One region of the Saccharopolyspora antiqui genome, then DNA from elsewhere that is predicted to be linked to it. Evidence: riboswitches for the same ligand, from Rfam matches in the RefSeq annotation. Region 1 holds a riboswitch; each other region holds the start of a gene.
The links. Region 1 has a riboswitch for cobalamin ahead of ACTWQN_RS30520 (ABC transporter substrate-binding protein). Riboswitches for the same ligand answer to the same signal wherever they lie in the genome.
Positions count from the first base shown of each region.

Region 2: another riboswitch for cobalamin. It lies ahead of metE (5-methyltetrahydropteroyltriglutamate--homocysteine S-methyltransferase); the one in region 1 lies ahead of ACTWQN_RS30520 (ABC transporter substrate-binding protein).
Region 3: another riboswitch for cobalamin. It lies ahead of ACTWQN_RS20200 (HoxN/HupN/NixA family nickel/cobalt transporter); the one in region 1 lies ahead of ACTWQN_RS30520 (ABC transporter substrate-binding protein).

Region 1 covers NZ_JBQQBO010000025.1:72,010-78,037, forward strand. The annotation lists gene gltB (glutamate synthase large subunit) at 1-1,834, opposite strand, end outside; cobalamin riboswitch at 2,350-2,482, shown strand; gene ACTWQN_RS30520 (ABC transporter substrate-binding protein) at 2,561-3,502, shown strand; gene ACTWQN_RS30525 (FecCD family ABC transporter permease) at 3,499-4,542, shown strand; gene ACTWQN_RS30530 (ABC transporter ATP-binding protein) at 4,679-5,452, shown strand; gene ACTWQN_RS30535 (helix-turn-helix transcriptional regulator) at 5,640-5,876, shown strand; gene asnB (asparagine synthase (glutamine-hydrolyzing)) at 5,880-6,028, opposite strand, start outside.
Region 2 covers NZ_JBQQBO010000004.1:295,214-301,241, forward strand. The annotation lists gene ACTWQN_RS10235 (serine hydrolase domain-containing protein) at 1-616, opposite strand, end outside; gene ACTWQN_RS10240 (hypothetical protein) at 718-840, shown strand; gene metE (5-methyltetrahydropteroyltriglutamate--homocysteine S-methyltransferase) at 888-3,176, opposite strand; cobalamin riboswitch at 3,310-3,557, opposite strand; gene ACTWQN_RS10250 (dioxygenase family protein) at 3,647-4,513, opposite strand; gene ACTWQN_RS10255 (IclR family transcriptional regulator domain-containing protein) at 4,631-5,437, shown strand; gene ACTWQN_RS10260 (PaaX family transcriptional regulator) at 5,800-6,028, opposite strand, start outside.
Region 3 covers NZ_JBQQBO010000012.1:140,864-146,891, forward strand. The annotation lists gene cobA (uroporphyrinogen-III C-methyltransferase) at 1-976, opposite strand, end outside; gene ACTWQN_RS20190 (sirohydrochlorin chelatase) at 957-1,856, opposite strand; gene ACTWQN_RS20195 (precorrin-8X methylmutase) at 1,853-2,470, opposite strand; gene ACTWQN_RS20200 (HoxN/HupN/NixA family nickel/cobalt transporter) at 2,530-3,582, opposite strand; cobalamin riboswitch at 3,660-3,785, opposite strand; gene ACTWQN_RS20205 (DUF1876 domain-containing protein) at 4,108-4,377, shown strand; gene ACTWQN_RS20210 (LysR family transcriptional regulator) at 4,421-5,275, opposite strand; gene ACTWQN_RS20215 (DMT family transporter) at 5,367-6,028, shown strand, end outside.

The DNA.
Region 1 (6,028 bases):
TGGCCGCCGCCAGCGCCTCGCCGCCACCGTCCACTTCGTACAGACCGGACAGCACCGCGGAGGCGAACCCCGGCAGGTCGCCGTCGTCGTTGACGTGGATGAGCTTGGCCAGCTCGTCGTTGTCGATCACGGGGTTGGGCAGCACGATGTGCCGACAGGACACCGCCGAGGGCTCCAGCAGGTTCTGCTCCGGGCCCATGATGCGCGCCACCGAGGTGACGATCTCTTCCCGGATCGCATCCAGCGGCGGGTTGGTGACCTGCGCGAACTGCTGCACGAAGTAGTCGTAGAGCATCCGGGAGCGCTGCGACAGCGGCGCCGGCGGGGTGTCCGAGCCCATCGACCCCAGCGGCTCGCCGCCACCGGTGGCCATCGGCGCCAGCAGCAGGCTGAGCTCCTCCTCGGTGTAGCCGAACGTCAACTGGCGGCGCACCACCGACTCGTGGCTCTGCACCACGTGCTCGCGGTCCGGCATTTCGTCGATGTTGAGCAGCCCGGCGTGCAGCCACTCGTCGTAGGCGTTGCCCTCGGCGAGGTCGGACTTGATCTCCTCGTCGTCGACGATGCGGCCCTGCGCCGTGTCGATCAGGAACATCCGGCCCGGCTGCAGGCGGCCCTTGGCCACCACCTCTTCCGGTTTGAGGTTGAGCACGCCGGTCTCGCTGGCCAGCACCACCCGGTCGTCGGCGGTCTGCCACCAGCGGGCCGGGCGCAGCCCGTTGCGATCCAGCACCGCGCCGACCAGCGTGCCGTCGGTGAAGGTGACGCAGGCCGGGCCGTCCCACGGCTCCATCAGGCTGGCGTGGAACTGGTAGAACGCCTTGCGCTTGGGGTCCATCTCGGCGTGGTTCTCCCACGCCTCCGGGACCATCATCAGCACCGCGTGCGGCAGGCTCCGGCCGCCCAGGTGCAGCAGCTCCAGCACCTCGTCGAAGGAAGCGGAGTCCGAGCCGCCGTCGGTGCAGATCGGGTACAGCCGGGCGAGATCGCCGGAGATCAGGTCGGATGTCAGCAGCGCCTCGCGGGCCCGCATCCGGTTGCGGTTGCCGCGAATCGTGTTGATCTCACCGTTGTGCGCCACGAAGCGGAACGGGTGCGCCAGCGGCCACGACGGGAACGTGTTGGTGGAGAACCGGCTGTGCACCAACGCGATCGCGCTGACCAGCCGCTGATCGCCGAGGTCGGGGAAGAACGCGGGCAGCTGCTGGGTGGTCAACATGCCCTTGTAGACCAGGGTTCGGCTGGAAAGCGATGCGAAGTACAGCTCAATGCCCTGCTGCGCGGCCACCTTCTCGGCGCGCTTGCGGAGGCAGAACGCCAACCGGTCCAGCTCGATACCGGCCTCGCCGCCGTGCCCGGCGACCAGCAGGATCGCGAAGTGCGGCATGCACTTCAACGCGGTGGTGCCCACGCCCGCCTTCTCCGGCGCGATCGGCACATCGCGCCAGCCCAGCACGCGCAGGTTCTCCTCGGCGGCGACCCGCTCCACCAGCTCCACCGCCCGGCGCCGCTGCTCGGCGTCGGCGGGCAGGAACGCCATCCCGGCCGCGTAGCGGCTGCGTCCGGCCGCATCCGGCGTCGGCAACCCGATGCCCGCTTCGGCACGCAGCAGCTCGTCGGGCAACTGGATCAGGATGCCCGCACCGTCACCGCTGGTCGGCTCGGCACCGGCCGCACCCCGGTGCTCCAGGTTCGCCAACGCCGTCAGGGCGTCGGCGACGATGCCGTGGGAACGACGTCCGCGGATGTCGGCGACCATCGCGACACCGCAGGAATCCTGCTCCGCGGCCGGGTCGTACAACCCCTGGGCCGCCGGGACAGCAGAGAAGACCACTGCGCAGACCTCCCTCGTCATTTCTCGTGCTGGAAGCCGTCGGTCGATTTCGGCGACCTGACTTCACGACTTCTGGGCACGGGACGACGCTGGCCCGCAGGTGACTTCCGGTTACTCGACAGAAGTTTTCGGGCGCGACTGCCCGCTCGCTGCGACCGGAGTTGTTCAGGGAACTTTAACAGCCGCGATACCCAGAAGCAGCACCCTGGGAGTGATGCTGACCATCTTGTTGTAACGCACTCGCATGGGTTAGAGACGGTGGTGGGTCGGTTCTCCTCGGGTGGTCGTGCCGCGTGCGTGGCGGAATGCGGTCAGCACCGCCTGCCTGCCGCCGAAGCGCGGTTGAGCACAACGCACTTCCCTGTTCACGCGCACTCTTCACGCCGACGACCGCACGCCGCTGGACACGGTCCGCTGTCAAATTTAACCGCTGGGTCGCGGTCGGTATAGCCCTCGTGCCGCAAGACACCCCGCGGCGGCGTGGGCGGGAGATCTTCTCCTGATATCTTTCCAGCTCAGAGTACCCGCGACAGGGTGCTCGCGGGACGCCAGCGCCAAGCGAAACCGGTGCGAATCCGGTGCTGTGCCGCAACTGCGATGGCCCGGTCCGCCGGGCACGAGCCAGGTCGCCTTCGCGCGTGGCGTCGATGTCCGCCACTCCCGGTGCAGGGGTGCGGCGTCGGCCGCTCGGCCGCGCCCACCGCACCGGCCGAACGTAGGGAAGACATGACCGGGTTCCGCCGACTCGCCGCGCTGCTGCTCGCCACGCTGGCCCTGCTCGCCGGGGTGACCGCGTGCGCCACCCGCCCCCGTTCCGAATCAACAGCACCGGCCGAGGACCCGGCCTCGGCGTTCCCGGTCAAGGTCGAACTGCCCGGTCAACCTCCCGTGACACTGGCGCAACAACCGAAGCGAATCGTCTCGCTGTCCCCAACCGCCACCGAGACGCTGTACGCGATCGGCGCCGGGGACCAGGTCGTCGCGGTGGACGAGTTCTCCAACTTCCCGCCGCAGGCGCCGCGCACCGACCTCTCCGGCCTCACCGCGGACGCCGCCACCGTCGGGGCGCGCACTCCTGACCTGGTCATCGCACCGGACAACGCCGCACAGCTGGCCGATGGGCTGAAGACGGTCAACGTGCCGACGCTGCTCACCCCGTCGGCGGCGACGCTGGACGACGCGTACCGGCAGATCGAGGTGCTCGGCCAAGCCACCGGGCACACCAAGCAGGCCGCGCAACTGGTGGACCGGATGCGGTCGGACGTCGACGAGATCGTCCGCAGCACGCCCAAACCGCCGCAGCCGCTGAGCTACTACCACGAGGTCAGCCCCGACTACTACAGCGCGACCTCGCAGAGCTTCGTCGGCAACGTCTACGGGCTGTTCGGGCTGGCCAACATCGCCGATCCGGCCGGCGGGAAGTTCCCGCAGCTCTCCGGCGAGCACATCGTGCAGGCCAACCCGAACCTGATCTTCGTGGCGGACGCGAAGTGCTGCCAGGTCAACGCGGCGGCGGTGGCGGCCCGACCGGGCTGGGACACCCTCGACGCGGTGCGTCGCGGCCACATCATCGAACTCGACGACGACGTCGCCGGCCGCTGGGGACCGCGGGTGGTCGACCTGGTGCGGGCCATCGGTGCCGGGGTCGCCAAGGCGCAGCAGGGGTGACCGCCGAGCTCCGCCCGGCCCGTGCGGCGTTGAAGCAGACCAAGCTGCGCCCCCGCCACCTGCTGATCGGGGTGGCCGTGCTGCTGGTGAGCGTCCTGGTGTCGGTGCTGCTCGGGGCTGCCGAGCTCGGTTGGCAGCGGGTACTCGGGGAGATCGTCGCGCAGCTCACCGGCGGTGTCTCGCCGCTTTCCGAGCGGGAGGCGGCGATCCTGTGGCAGTTGCGGATGCCGAGGGTGGTGCTCGGTGTGCTCGTCGGCGCCGCGCTGGCCGTCTCCGGCGCGGCGTTCCAGGGGGTGTTCCGCAACCCGCTGGCCGATCCCTACCTGCTGGGGTCGGCCGCTGGCGCCGGACTGGCCGCAACCCTGGTGATCAGCGGCTCGACGCAGACCGGGGCGCCCGTGCCGGTGCAGCTCGCGGCGTTCGCCGGGGCGCTCGGCGGGGTGGGACTGACCTGGCTGGTCGGCCGCTCCGCGGGCCGGGACACCGCGACGCTGGTGCTGGCCGGGGTGGCGGTCGGCGCGTTCCTCACCGCCGGGCAGACGTTCGTCCAGCAACTGCGGGTGGAGACGCTGGAGCAGGTCTACATGTGGATCTTGGGGCGGCTGACCACCACCGGCTGGCGCGAAGTGCTGGTCCTGCTGCCGTACCTGGCGATCTCGGCGGCCGTGCTGTGGACCTGCGCGCGGCTGCTGGACCTGCTGGGCACCGGCGACGAGGAAGCCGCCGCGCTCGGCGTGCACCCGGGGCGGGTGCGGGCACTGGTGCTGATCGCCGCATCGCTGGCCACCGCGGCGGCGGTGTCGGTCGCCGGGCTGATCGGGTTCGTCGGCCTGGTGGTGCCGCACCTGGTGCGGCTGGCGGTCGGCGGCAGCTTCCGGATCATCGTGCCGCTGTCGCTGCTGTTCGGCGGCGCGTTCCTGGTCATCGCGGACATGCTGGCCCGGACCCTGCTGGCCCCGGCCGAAATCCCGATCGGCGTCATCACGGCGTTCACCGGCGCCCCGTTCTTCGCGATCCTGCTGCACCGGAGGCGCGCATGAGTAGCCCTGTGTCAACCCCAGCTCTCCTCAACCGCACCTCAGGGGACCGTGACGCAAGCCAGCCACAAGAAACCGCGAAACGCGAGATTGAGCCGGACGCGACCACCACTGTGAATCGCGGAGCGGCGGAACTGGCGTGAGCGTGTTGGAGGTGCATGAGCTGTCCGCCGGATATCGGCGCAGCAACGTGATTTTCGACGTTTCGACCACAGTGGACACCGGTGGTTGGTTGGGCATCATCGGGCCGAACGGGTCGGGCAAGTCGACGTTGTTGAAGGCCGTCGCTGGCTTGGTGCGCCACCAGGGCCGGGTCTTGGTGGACGGCCGCCCGCTGGCCGCGCTGCGGCACCGCGAACGCGCCCGCGCGGTCGGCTACGCACCGCAGATCCCGCAGCTGCCGATCGGCCTGACCGTCACCGACTACGTGCTGCTGGGCCGGACCCCGCACCTCGGTGTGCTGGGCCGGGAGGGCCCGGCCGACCTGGACGTGGTGCGCTCGTTGCTGGAGCGCCTGGACCTCACGCGACTCGCGGACCGCGCGTTGGCGACGCTGTCCGGCGGCGAACGCCAGCGCACCGTGCTGGCCCGCGCGCTGGCCCAACGAACCGGGGTGCTGCTGCTCGACGAACCCACCACCGGCCTGGACGTCGGGCACGCCCAAGCCCTGCTCGACCTGATCGACGAACTGCGCCGGGAGCTGGGCACCACGGTGGTCATGACGTTGCACGACCTCACGCTCGCCGCCCAGTACGCCGAACGCCTGCTCCTGCTCGACGCGGGCAGCGTCGCCGCCGAGGGCACCCCGGTCGAAGTCCTGACCCCGGCGGTCCTCGCCGAGCGCTACACGGCTCGGGTGGCGGTCCTGCACACCCCCGACGGCTCCCCGGTCATCGCCCCGATCCGGAACTGACGGGTCATCCACATCCTCGCCACCGCCTCGCTCGAACGGGGCACACGAGGGAAATGGCGTAGCCATGCGGCACGACCGGAGGCCATGAGATGCCCCAGCTCAGATCCGGCGTGAGAACCCGATCGTCGACCAGGACGAGTACGACCAGTCCTACGCGGAAGCCTCGCTGGCTTTCGAGCTGGCGCGACTGGTGTACGGGTTGCGCACGAAGGCCGGACTCACGCAGACCGAGCTCGCGCGGCGGATGGGCACGACGCAGTCTTCGGTGGCCCGGTGGGAAAGCGGCGGCAGCCTGCCGACCATCGATCTGCTGGACCGGCTTGGGCGGGCGGTCGATGTTCGGTTGGAGTTGGTGGCGTCGCATCAGGACACCACCAACTCCAAGGGATCTCCGAGCACCGCGGTCTCCTTCGGCGCTCGTTGACGGTCAGGACGTGGCGAAGCGGGTCAGCACCGCTTCGGGACGGACTGCCGGGAGGGCGCGGCGGAAGGCCCGGTAGTAGGCCAGTTCTTCCTTGGTGCGCAGCTGCGCGATCTCGCCCACCTCGGCGAGTTCGGCGTCGGTGACCCGGGATT
Region 2 (6,028 bases), on a different contig from region 1:
TCGTCAGGAAGCGCGACTCCCGGTCTTCGGGCAGGCCCAGGTAGAAGTCGAGGTCATATGGTGCGCGGACGCGTTCCTCGAAGTGCTCCTGCAACGTCTTGCCGGTCGTGCGCCAGACCACCTCGCCGACGAGCGCTCCGATGACCAGCGCGTGGTACCCGAACGCGGTGCCCGGCCGCCAGTACGGGCGCTGCGCGGCCAGCCGCGCGGCGATGACGCGGTCGTCGGCGATTTCCTCCAGCGAGAACCCGCTGTCGGCGCCGACCAATCCGGCGCGGTGGGACAGCAGCTCGCGCAGCAGGATGTCCTGCTTGCCCTCGGCGGCGAACTCCGGCCAGTAGTGGCTCACCTGCCGGTCCAGGTCGAGCACCCCGTCCTGCACCAACAGCGCCGCCACCAGGTAGGCCGCGCCCTTGCTGGACGAGAACACGCCGGTCAGCGAGTCCCCGCCGATCTCCGGGCCGACCCAGAGGTCGACGACGCGCTGGCCCGCGACGTAGGCGACCAGTTGGGCGGCGTAGTCGCCGCCTTCGTCCGCTGCCACGGCAGCGAATTCCTCCCGTACGGATTCGAATCCTGCGGCCACCGTGCCCTGCGGGCTGGTCTCGGTCGACATCGGAGCTCCTCGTCGCTCGTCCCGGTTCACGTTTGAACAAACCAGGAGCAACCCGGGATATTCCCTCCACCACAACAAGAACCGCCGTCCAAAACGTCCATTTGGCGTCGCTCGCCGGGAAGCTCCGAAAGGAGTCCGCCCAGGCGCTGGGCGTCGGTGGACCGGCCAGCCAAGCCCGCGCGCTGGCCGAAACCGTCCTCGACGCCGCGATGCGCCCGTCGTGAGCGGCGGCGGTCGCCGCAACGACCGCCGCCGCTCAGGCGACCGGAGATCAGCGCAGCGAGCGGCGCACTTCGGCGGTTGCCGCGACCATGTTCGCCAAGGCCCTCTCGACTTCGGCGTAGCCGCGGGTCTTCAGCCCGCAGTCCGGATTGACCCACAACCGCTGCGCCGGAACGGCTTCCAGCGCGGCGCGCAGCAGGTTGGCGACCTCGGCGGGCTCCGGTACGCGCGGTGAATGGATGTCGTAGACACCGGGGCCGACATCGCGTCCGAAGCCGACCGCGTTGAGGTCGTCGAGCACCTCCATGCGCGAGCGGGCGGCCTCGATGCTGGTCACATCCGCGTCCAGCGCCACGATCGCGTTGATCACCTCGCCGAACTCCGAATAGCACAGGTGGGTGTGGATCTGGGTGGACTCGGCGACACCGCAGGTGGCCAGCCGGAAGGCGGCCACCGCCCACGCCAAGTACTGCTCGTGCCGCACCGCGCGCAACGGCAGCAACTCCCGCAGGGCCGGTTCATCGACCTGGATGACCCGGATACCAGCGGTCTCCAGATCGCTCACCTCGTCCCGGATGGCCAGCGCCACCTGCTTGGCGGTTTCGGCGAGGGCCTGGTCGTCGCGGACGAACGACCACGCCAGGATCGTGACCGGTCCGGTGAGCATGCCCTTGACCGGCTTCTCGGTCAGCCGCTGGGCGAAGGTCGCCCACTCGACCGTGATCGCCTTCGGCCGGGAGACATCGCCGAACAGGATCGGTGGGCGCACGCACCGCGACCCGTAGGACTGCACCCAACCGTTGTCGGTGCTGGCGAAACCGTCCAGGTTTTCGGCGAAGTACTGCACCATGTCGTTGCGTTCGGGCTCGCCGTGCACCAGCAGGTCGAGTCCGAGTTCTTCCTGCAGGCGGATGACCCGCTCGATCTCGTCCCGCATCCGCTGCTGGTAGGTGGCCCGGTCGAGGCGGCCGGAGCGCAGCGCGGCACGCGCCTTGCGAACGTCCGCGGTCTGCGGGAAGGATCCGATCGTCGTGGTCGGCAGCGGCGGCAGGCGCAGGGATTTCCGCTGGGCTGCGCGCCTTTCGGCGTACGGCTCGCGCTGCGTGGCCGTCGGCCGCAACGCCTGCAGCCGGGCCCGGACGCGATGGTTGTGCACCCGATCGGCAGTCGCCCGGTCGGCAACCGCGGCGCGCGCCGCGGCCAGCTCCTCGGCCACCGCGTCGCGGCCCTCGCGCAACGCGCGGCCGAGCACGACGACTTCGCGGACCTTCTGCTCGGCGAACGCCAGCCACGACTTGACCTGCGGGTCGATGTTCGCCTCCGCCGCCACGTCGTGGGGCACGTGCAGCAGCGAGCAGGAGGTGCTCACGGCCAGCTCACCGGCCGCCCCCAGCAGCGTGGCGGCCGTCGCGAGTGCCTTGTCCAGATCGGTGCGCCAGATGTTGCGCCCATCGACCAGCCCGGCCACCAGCGTCTTGTCCCGCAGCCCGCGAACCGGTGACAGCGCGTCCGCCGTGGAGCTCCCGGCCACCAGGTCGACACCGAGCGCCTCGACCGGGCAGGACGCCAGCACTTCCAGCGCCTCGCCGAGATCACCGAAATAACCGGCGACCAGCAGGTTCGGGCGCTCGGGCAGGTCACCGAGGCGACGGTAGGCGGCGCGCAGCGCGGCCAGCTCGGCAGGCGAGCGGTCGGCGGCGAACGCGGGTTCGTCGAGCTGCACCCAGGCCACGCCTTCGCGGCGCAGCTCGCCCAGCAGCTCCGCGTAGACGTCGAGGAGCTCGGTGAGCTTGTCCAGCGGCCGGAACGACTCGGCGGCCCCGGCCGCCGACTTGGACAGCAGCAGCAACGTAAGCGGACCCACCAGCACCGGCCGGGTGGTCACGCCGTGCTCGGCCGCCTCCCGGTACTGCTCCAGCGCAGTCCGGTCGGCCAGCGAGAACCGCGTGTCCGGACCGATCTCGGGCACCAGGTAGTGGTAGTTGGTGTCGAACCACTTCGTCATCTCCAGCGGCGGCGTGGACTCCACCCCGCGCGCCATGGCGAAGTAGGTGTCCAGCGAGCTGAGTCCCAGGTCGGTGTAGCGCGCCGGGATCGCGCCGAAGGTGACCGCCGCGTCCAGCACGTGGTCGTAGAACGAGAACGTGTTGCCGGGCACCGAATCCAGCCCCGCGTCCCGCAGCGACCGCCACGTGTCGACGCGCAGTCGACGGGCGACCTCGCGCAGTTCCGCCGCGCTGCTGCGCGACGACCAGTAGCTCTCCAACGCGCGCTTGAGTTCCCGGTTGGGGCCGATCCGGGGGTAGCCGAGTACGGTAGATCCGATCTTGCTGGTCAACGCCCTCTCCTCGCGAGCTCGACGACAGATGCGCCGAGGTCCGACGGGAGACAGGCGAAACCAGCCAGCGCGGCGACCACGAGCTGACCATCCGCCAGGTCTTCCCGCGAGACCTCGGATCAGCGCGCACCACCGGGTGCGCGCACCGGCGGCAGGTCTTCGGACTCGCGGGCTCCTCCCGGTCCGTGCCGGGCGTTCCTACTGGCCGTCGCTTCCCAGGCACACGTGCCCAGTGCTAATCCCGGTCTGCTGCGACCGGGGACGGCGGTCGTTCCCACTCACCGCTGCGGGGCAGTCCCGGATTCGCACCGGGTTCCCTCTTGCCTCGGCCACCCGCGGTCACATCCCGTGGATAGCCGAACCACCAGCACCTCGGAGACTACCGGCTGGCAAGCCGTTGGCAAGGGCCCGCAGCACGCGCCCTGCGAGCCGGGTGGGTGCGGTGCTCGCGGCAGTGGTTCGACCGGCGATCAGTCGGTGGTCGGTTCGAGGACGAAGTCGTAGGTGGCGTGCAGGTAGGGCTGGTCGAGCTGGCCCCCGTCGGGTGTCGGGCCCGCTGGCCGCTCGACGAACTCGACCACGAGCGCGTCCTTGGTGCCGAAGACCACGTCGGTGTCGAGGTATTCGACGCCGTCCTGGAACAGGTGGGTGATCAGCTTGTGGTGGCCGGGCTCGTCGATGAGGAAGTGGACGTGTGCCGGGCGGAAGTGGCTGATGTCGGTCTTCTTGATCAGATCGCCGACCGGGCCGTCCATCGGAATCGAGTACCCCAGCGGCGCCACGGTGCGGATGCAGTACGTGCCGTCCTCGCGCGTCTGGTACTTGGCGCGCAGCCGGGCTTCGTCGATCTCGGCGATCTGGGACTCGTAGTAGCCATCGGAATCGGCCTGCCAGACGTCCAGAACCGCGGACGGCATGGGTTTTCCGCCGGTGTCGGTGACCTTGCCGGTGATGAACAGCGGTTTGCCCGGCAGGCCATCGGACATGTCGTGGCCGAAGGGCACCGGCGGCGAGCCGTCGATGTGGAACGGGCCGAGCACGGTGGCCGGGGTCGCCGTCGGCGAGAAGCGGTTGTTCAGCTGGACGACGAGCATGCTGAGCCCGATGACATCGGAGGCGAGGATGAATTCCTGCCGCTTTTCGTCGCTGAGCTGCCCGGTGGCGGTGAGCCATTCGATGGCGGCCAGCCACTCGTCGTCGGTGAGCTCGACCTCGCGGGCGAATTCGTGGATGTGCCGCACCAGCGCGGTCATCAACTGCGCCAGCCGCGGTGAGTGCGCGGTGCCCCATCGCCGGAGGGCCAACTCCGTGATGTTGTCCTCGTTGACGAACGCCATGGCAGACCTTCCTCCTTGCGGACATCCGTCCGTGGTACGGCCATCCTGGCCGAACGGATCCGTTCGTGGCAAGGCCGTCGCTGCCGCGGCGAGATCGGGAGGCGATAACCTGCGGTCATGCGTCGTGACGGCAACCCCGAGTTCATCGAGGCCCTGGCCAGGGGACTCGACGTCCTCCGCTGCTTCCGGCCAGGACAACCGACGATGTCGTTGTCCGAAGTCGCCGCGGCCGCGGACCTGGCCCGGCCCACGGCGCGCCGGATCCTCATCACCCTCGAACAGCTGGGGTACGTGCGCATCACCGACGCGGGCTTCACCCTCACGCCCCGGGTGCTGGAACTCGGCATGGCCTACATCGGCACCAGCAACCTGTGGGAATTGGGCAGGCCGCATCTCAGGCAACTCGTGGAACGCACGCACGAGTCGTGTTCGATCGCCCAGCTCGACGGGTCCGACATCGTGTACGTGGCGCGGGTGGCCGTGCCGAAGCTGGTGACCCTGGCGGTGACGATCGGCACCCGCTTCCCCGCGCCGCCGACCTCGCTCGGCAAGGTCCTGCTCGCCGATCTGTCGAGCACCGAACTGGACGGCGTGCTCGGCGTTCCCAGCCGGTCCGGGATCACCCCGAGGTGGCAGCCCGAGCGCGCCGAGTTCGCGGCGGCGCTGCGCGACGTGCGCGCCAAGGGCTGGGCCGCCACCGATGAGCAGCTGGCGCCCGGAATCCGCTCGATCGCCGCCCCGATCCGCGACGGCGGCGGTCGGGTCGTCGCGGCGGTGAACGTCAACGCGCACGCCGCGGAGACCACAATGGACACCCTGGTCGACCACCACCTGCCGCTGCTGCTGCAGGCCGCCAGCGCCATCGCCGCCGACTGGGACGTCTGGCGCGCCCGCCCGATCGAGGTCATCACCAGCGCGCGTTGAGCAGCTGTCTTTGTTCTTGTTTTTGAAGTGGTCGTGTCGGGCCGTCCACCTCGGGTGAGGTGGACGATTTCGCGCGAAATCGCCGTCTCCCACGCGGGGCGGGTGGCGATTTCGCGCGAAATCGCCAGGTCTGCCACCCGCACCACGAAGCAAAACGAGTCCGAAGACAGGCCCTCAGACGCCTTCTCGACTGCGGGATCCCCGACATCATGTATGCCAATACACCACGTCGAGGCAGGCCTCCCAGAGAACGCCAGTGGGCAGAGTCTGAGAACCCGCGGCGGTGCAAGTGCCCTAGGCGGGCTAAGCGGCTGACGCCACTTTAAGAACAGAGATCAAAACGCCCATGCGAACCGGAATTCTCACCCACGACCTCTGACGTGGTCGTGGGCCTGCTGCTCCAGCCACGACTTGAGGGTGAAGAACAGCTCCGCGGCCACCGTCCCGTTCCAGTCCTCGGGCAGCAGCTCGACGGGCAGACCGGGATCCAGGTAGGGCAGCCGTCGCCAGTCGGTCAGCACCCGCACGTAGTCGGCGAAGGCCTCCGGCCCGCGCGGGGCGCGGCGGCGCCGCCACCGCTGCGCGACCGGC
Region 3 (6,028 bases), on a different contig from region 1:
GCCGGGCCAGCGCCGCCCAGTCCACCAAGGACCGTTCGTCGTCGGGCGCGACATGCCCGGAGACGACGACCACCTCGTGCGCCACGCCGCGATGCGTCACCGGCACGTCAGCCACCGCCGGGGCGGCGAACGCGCTGGTCACCCCGGGTACAACGGTGACGGGTACCCCCGCATCCGCGCAGGCCAGCAGTTCTTCGAAACCCCGGCCGAACACGTACGGATCACCGCCCTTGAGCCGGGCCACGAACTTGCCCGCCCGCACGTTGTCGATCAGCGTGCGGTTGATGACCTCCTGGTTGGCCGCCCGCCCGTAGGGGATCTTGGAGGCGTCCACGACCTCGACGTGCGGCCCCAACTCCTCCAGCAACTCGCGGGGCGCCAGGTGATCGGTGATCACCATGTCCGCCTTGGCCAGCAGACGGCGCCCGCGCACCGTGATCAGATCCGGCGCACCGGGCCCGCCACCGATCAACGCCACCCCCGGCGCCGGTGGCTCCGCGTGCTCGTCGACCACACCGGACTGCAACGCCTCCAGCAGCGCGTCCCGGACCGCGGCGCTGCGGCGCGGCTTGCCGCCCGCGAGCACTCCGAGCAGCAGTCCGTCGTGCTCGGCCACCGCGGGCGTCACCGCGCTGCCCTCGATCGCGTGGTTGGATCGCACGCAGAACACCCGGCGCCGCAGCGCTTCCGCTCCGACCGCGGCGTTCACCGCAGCGTCCGAGGTGGCCGCTATCGCGTACCAGGCTCCGTCCAGGTCGCCGTCGCGGTACCCGCGTCGGCTCCAGGCGATCTCCCCGGTGTCGGCCAGCGCCTCCACGGCGGGGGTCGCCGCCGGTGCGATGACCTCCACCGCCGCGCCAGCGCTGATCAACCGCGGTAGCCGCCGCTGCGCGACGGTGCCCGCGCCGACCACGACGACCCGGCGCCCGGTGAGGTCAAGTCCGGCGAGGTAGTGCTTATCGGATTGAGTGGCCATGTGCGTGTCCGTGTCCGTGTCCGGTCGGATCGTCGGGGTGGTGGTGCGGTGTCTGCGGTGCGCCCAGTTTGTCCTCGAAACCCGGCAGCAGCACCCGGTACGCGCAGGTGTCGCAGTTCATCCGGATGTCGCCGTGCAGGGCCTCGTGGTAGCGCTCCACGACGAGGTCGACCAGGGCATCGCAGTCTCCCAAGTATCCGGCGACGCGGACGTCGATGTCCGGTGCGGAGCTCGCGTACTCGCGGGCCTGGGCGACCACGCGCTGCGGCAGCACGCCGTCGAACAGGAAGTACGGGGCGACCACGATCCGCTTCGCCCCGAGTTTGCGAGCACGTTCCAGCCCGCCGGAAACCTCCGGCGGTGCCAGGGAGATGAATGCGGTCTCCACCGTGTCGAAACCGCAGGTCTCCTGCAAGAGCCGTGAGACCTTGCACACTTCGGCGTTGGCGTCCGGGTCGGTGGAGCCGCGGCCGACGAGCACCACCGCGGTGTCGGCCCAGTCGGCGCGCGGCACCACGGCCTCGATCCGCTCGGCCAACAGGTCCAGCAGGATCGGGTGCGGCCCCAGCGGTCGGCCGAACACGAACGACGTGCCGGGGTGGCGGCGCACTTCCCGTTCCAGCGCCGCCGGGATGTCGCCCTTGCCGTGCCCGGCGGCGACCAGCACCAGCGGCACGGCGGCCATCCGGCGGTGCCCGTGCGCGGCGAGTTCGCCCCACGCTTCGGTGACCGCGGGCGCGGACAGTTCGATGAACCCACCGGCTGTGTGGACATCGGCGGCCGCCATCCGGGTGCGCAGGCGGTCGAGGAACGCGTGGAATTCCGCCACCCCGTTCTCGTCCACCGTGCCGTGGCCCACGACCAGCAGCGGTTCGGTCACCGGTTTCCTCCAGCTTCTGCCCAGTAGAGCAGGGCGTTGATCGCGGCGGCGGCGATGGCGGCGCCGCCACGTTCGGTCAGGGTGCTCACCGCCGGTAGGCCGCTGCGGCGCAGCACGGCCTTGGCGTCGACGGCGCCGACGAAGCCGACCGGGACGCCGACGACCAGCGCCGGGTTCAGCCGACCGGCCTCGGCGAGGCGGATCAGCTCGACCAGCGCGGTCGGGGCGTTGCCGATCGCCCACACCGCACCGTCGGGGTGTTCTTCGGCCGCCATCCGGATGCCCGCCGCCGAGCGGGTCAGGCCGGTTTTCGCGGCGAGTTCGGCGACGCCGCCGCGATCCAGGCCGATCTCCGCGGGCCGCGCGGTGATACCGGCCGCGACCATGCGCACATCGGTGATCAGCGGCGCCTCGTCGAGCAGGGCCGCGCGGCCGGTCCGCAGCGCGGTTTCGTCGGCGACTATCTCGCCCGTCCAGCTCGGGTCGGCGGTGGTGTGCACGACGCGCTCGACGACCGCCCTGGTCAGCGGCGGGAAGCGAGCGAAATCGGCCCTGGACCGCATGATCCGGTAGGACTCGGTCTCGATCGGGTGCACTTCGCGCCTGGTGCTCATGCGGGTACCATCTTCGGCGCGAAAACCCCCGGCAGCCCGCGGTGTTGCGAAACCGTCGTTCATCTGACTTCCGGGTCCTTCCGAGCGGTGAGCTTCCACCACAGCGCCGCGCCGCCCCAGACCACCAGGAACAGCCCCAGGGTCAGGTATCCGAGCAACTCGAACTGCTCGCCCCACACCGCGATCCCGTCCAGGACCGACACTCCGCGCTCCGCCAGCAGTCCACAGAGGACAATGAAGGCGACCACGACGGCGAGGCCGACGGTCAGCGCGGTGGTCGTCACGTTCACCCACAGCCGCCGCAGCGGTTGCGCCAGCGACCAGGTGTAGGCGCGGGACATCAGCATGCCGTCCACACTGTCCACTGTGCACATTCCGGCGGCGAACAGCAGCGGCAGGCTCAACACCGCGACCGCGGAGAGCTGCTCGGTCGGCGACACCATGGCCAGCACGGTGATCTCGGTGGCCGTCTGCATGCCGAGCCCGAACAGCAGCCCGATCCCGAACAGGTGCCAGGAGCGGCCGATGCTGCGCATCCGCCCGCGCAGCAGCCGGGCGAGCAGCCCGCGTCGACCGAGGACGAGTTCGACCTCGGCTTCCGCTACCGCGCCACGACGAGCACGGCGCAGCAACCGCACGGCATCGCGCAGCACCAACGCGTTGAGCATGGCCAGCGTGCCGAGCACGGCGATCACGATCAGATCCACGACCGTCGACACCCGCACTCCGGCGCTCTCGGCCCATTGCTGCGCGGCGGGCCCGGCGACGAAGGCCACCGCGATCGCGAGGAACAGCACGACGCTGGCGTGACCGAGCGCGAACCACAGGCCCGTCGACACCGGGCGTCGACCGCGCTGCATCAGCAGCCGGGTCGCATCGTCGATCACCGCGACGTGATCGGCGTCGAATCCGTGGCGCAGGCCGAGCAGGTACGCCGTCGTGCCCGCGGCGGCCAACCCACCGACCGCGCTGAACTCGTGCTGCTGCAACAGGTAAGCGCTCCAACCCGCCAGGTGCAGCAATCCGACCGCGGCCAGCACGACCGCTGCTTTCCGGCGCTCCGCAGCGCCCCAACCGGCCCGCAGCCGGTCCGTTTCGGCATCCCAAGACATGGGATCTCCGACCTCCTGGGTTTCCCGCCCGAGGGGCTCGGTGTCCGCACGCCGCGGCGCGGCGCGGGGCCGACGCGCAGTGTCCTGACTCCCGGATCGACGTGGGGTCCCCGGCCTTCCAGCTGCTGGCAGCCGTGGCAACGGGTGGGGTCCACTCCCCGGTCACAGTGGCGGGACCGTCCCGGATTCGCACCGGGTTCCTGCACTGTCGGCGGCCGTATCCTTCCCTGCCCCACAACCAATGGTCAAACCCAGTGAGCCCGATCACCAACTCCCACCGCCGCGCAACAACAATCAGGCGAGGTGAAGGGCACCTTCGACCGACTATGCCGGTCAAAGGTGCCCTTCACTCATCACCCGATTGGCGCTGGTTGTGTTGATCGTGCTGGTCGGATGGGTAGGCCGGTGGTTGCTCGGATGGGTGAATAGGGCTCTTTCGTCGGCCCTGTCCGCCAGCGCATGCTTGGGCTACGGCGACCTGAAGGGCCTGCAGGCATGCGGGCCGACGGGTACAGGAGGCGACCAATGAACGAGACCCACACGATCACGTTGAACCTGCAGGTCGTGGAGGCTGGCGCGAAAACCACCGCCGACGTCGGCTTCACCACTCCGGGCGGTCAGGCGCTGCACGGCCACGGCACCGCGCGACGCCACCCGGACGACCCGGAGGTACCTCAGATCGGCGACGAGATCGCGATCGCCCGCGCCCTCTTCGAACTGGCGCACAAGCTGCTCGACAACGCGGCGCAAGACATCGGCGAACGCCTGCACCGCCGCGTCCACCTACCCGCCTGACAACCTCGTGAGCGCGCGGCTCGGCTCCGACCAGGTTGCGCGCTCACGACTGCGCGGCGAGCACTTCGCGGACCGTTTTCGCGGCCAGGTCGGCGAGATCGGCGGGCAATCCCGGGCGGATCCGGACGCGTAGCGGGGCGGGATCGAGTTGTGGCAGGTCGTCGCGGGTCACGAGACCTTCCAGGCGCGGCTTCGCCGACGGCAGCAGCGTCACCCCGAGCCCGGATCGCGCGGCCGCCAGCACACCGGCCAGGTCCGCCGCCTCGCACACCAGGTCGGGCTGCCGTCCCAGCTCGGTCACCGCGTCGACCGCGAGTCGCCGCATGATGCAGGGCTCGTCGAAGACGACCATCGGCAGCGGTTCGTCGGGTTCCGGCGGAACCCAGTCGGGTGCGGCGTACCAGTCCAGCCGGAGGTGACCGGCGTCCCGGTTGCGCCCACCGGTGGACCGGTCGATCAGCAGCGCGATGTCGATGCTGGCCCGGTCGACCGCATCCGCCAGCCGGGCGGTGCGGTCCAGCCGAAACCGCACTTCGCGCGAGGGAAGGGCGGCTCGCAGCCGGGTCACGAGTTCGGGCAGGAACCGGTCCGCGGCATGCTCGGTCGAGCCGAAGACGAGCGTGCGCCGCTCCTCCGCGCCGAGTCGGCGCAGCGCCTCGTCGTGCGCGTCGAGAACGCGCCGCGCCTCGGCCAGCAGGAGCTCTCCGTCGGGGGTGAACCTGGCCTGCCGACCGTCGCGGACGACCAACTTCCGGTCGAGCATCCGCTCCAGTTTGCGCAGGTGCTGGCTGACCGCGGACTGGGTCAGGCACAGCGCCGCGGCGGCCCGGTGGAACCCACCGCAGTCGGCCACCGCGACCAGGCTCCGCAGCGCGACGACGTCCAGCACAGCGCTCATGCCGCCAGCATAGACCGATCAGGATTCGAAATCGATCGCGATTACTTATCGTCGTTGGACGCAGCTGGTGGTGGGCGACGAGTCTGGGCGCATGAAAAGCGCGCGTTCGATCCCGCTGTCCCTGGCAGCGCCGATCGTGTTCATCTGGGCGAGCGGATTCCCCACCGGGGCACTGGGTGTCGCCGCCGCACCGCCGTTCCTGCTGACCACGGTCCGACTGACGCTCGCGGCACTGGTGCTCGCGGTGATCGCGCTGTGCTCGCGCGCCAACTGGCCGAACGGCAAGCTGCTCGGCCACACCGCGATCGCCGGGATCCTCACCTACGGAATGCAGTTCGGCGGCTGCTACGGCGGGCTGAGCGCCGGAGTACCGGCGTCGGTGACCGCGCTGGTGATCGCGATGAACCCGGTGCTCACCGCAGCACTCGCCGCCTGTCTGCTGCGGGAGCGGCTCAGCCGGATCCGCCTGGTGGGACTCGGCCTCGGCGTGCTGGCCGTGGTCGTCACGCTGGGCGACCAAGTGCTCGCCGAGGGAACTCTGAATCCGGGGATTTTCCTCACCATGCTGGGACTTCTGGGATTTTCCGCGGGTGGGCTCTACCAGCAGCGGTGCTGCGCGGGGGTCGATGTCCGAACCGGTGGCGCGGTGCAGTCGGCGGCCGCGGCGCTGGCCGTCGGTGTGGCGGCGCTGCTCGAACACGGGCACGTCACGCACTGGGCGCAGGCCACGGCGGTGCTGTTGTGGCTGGTCCT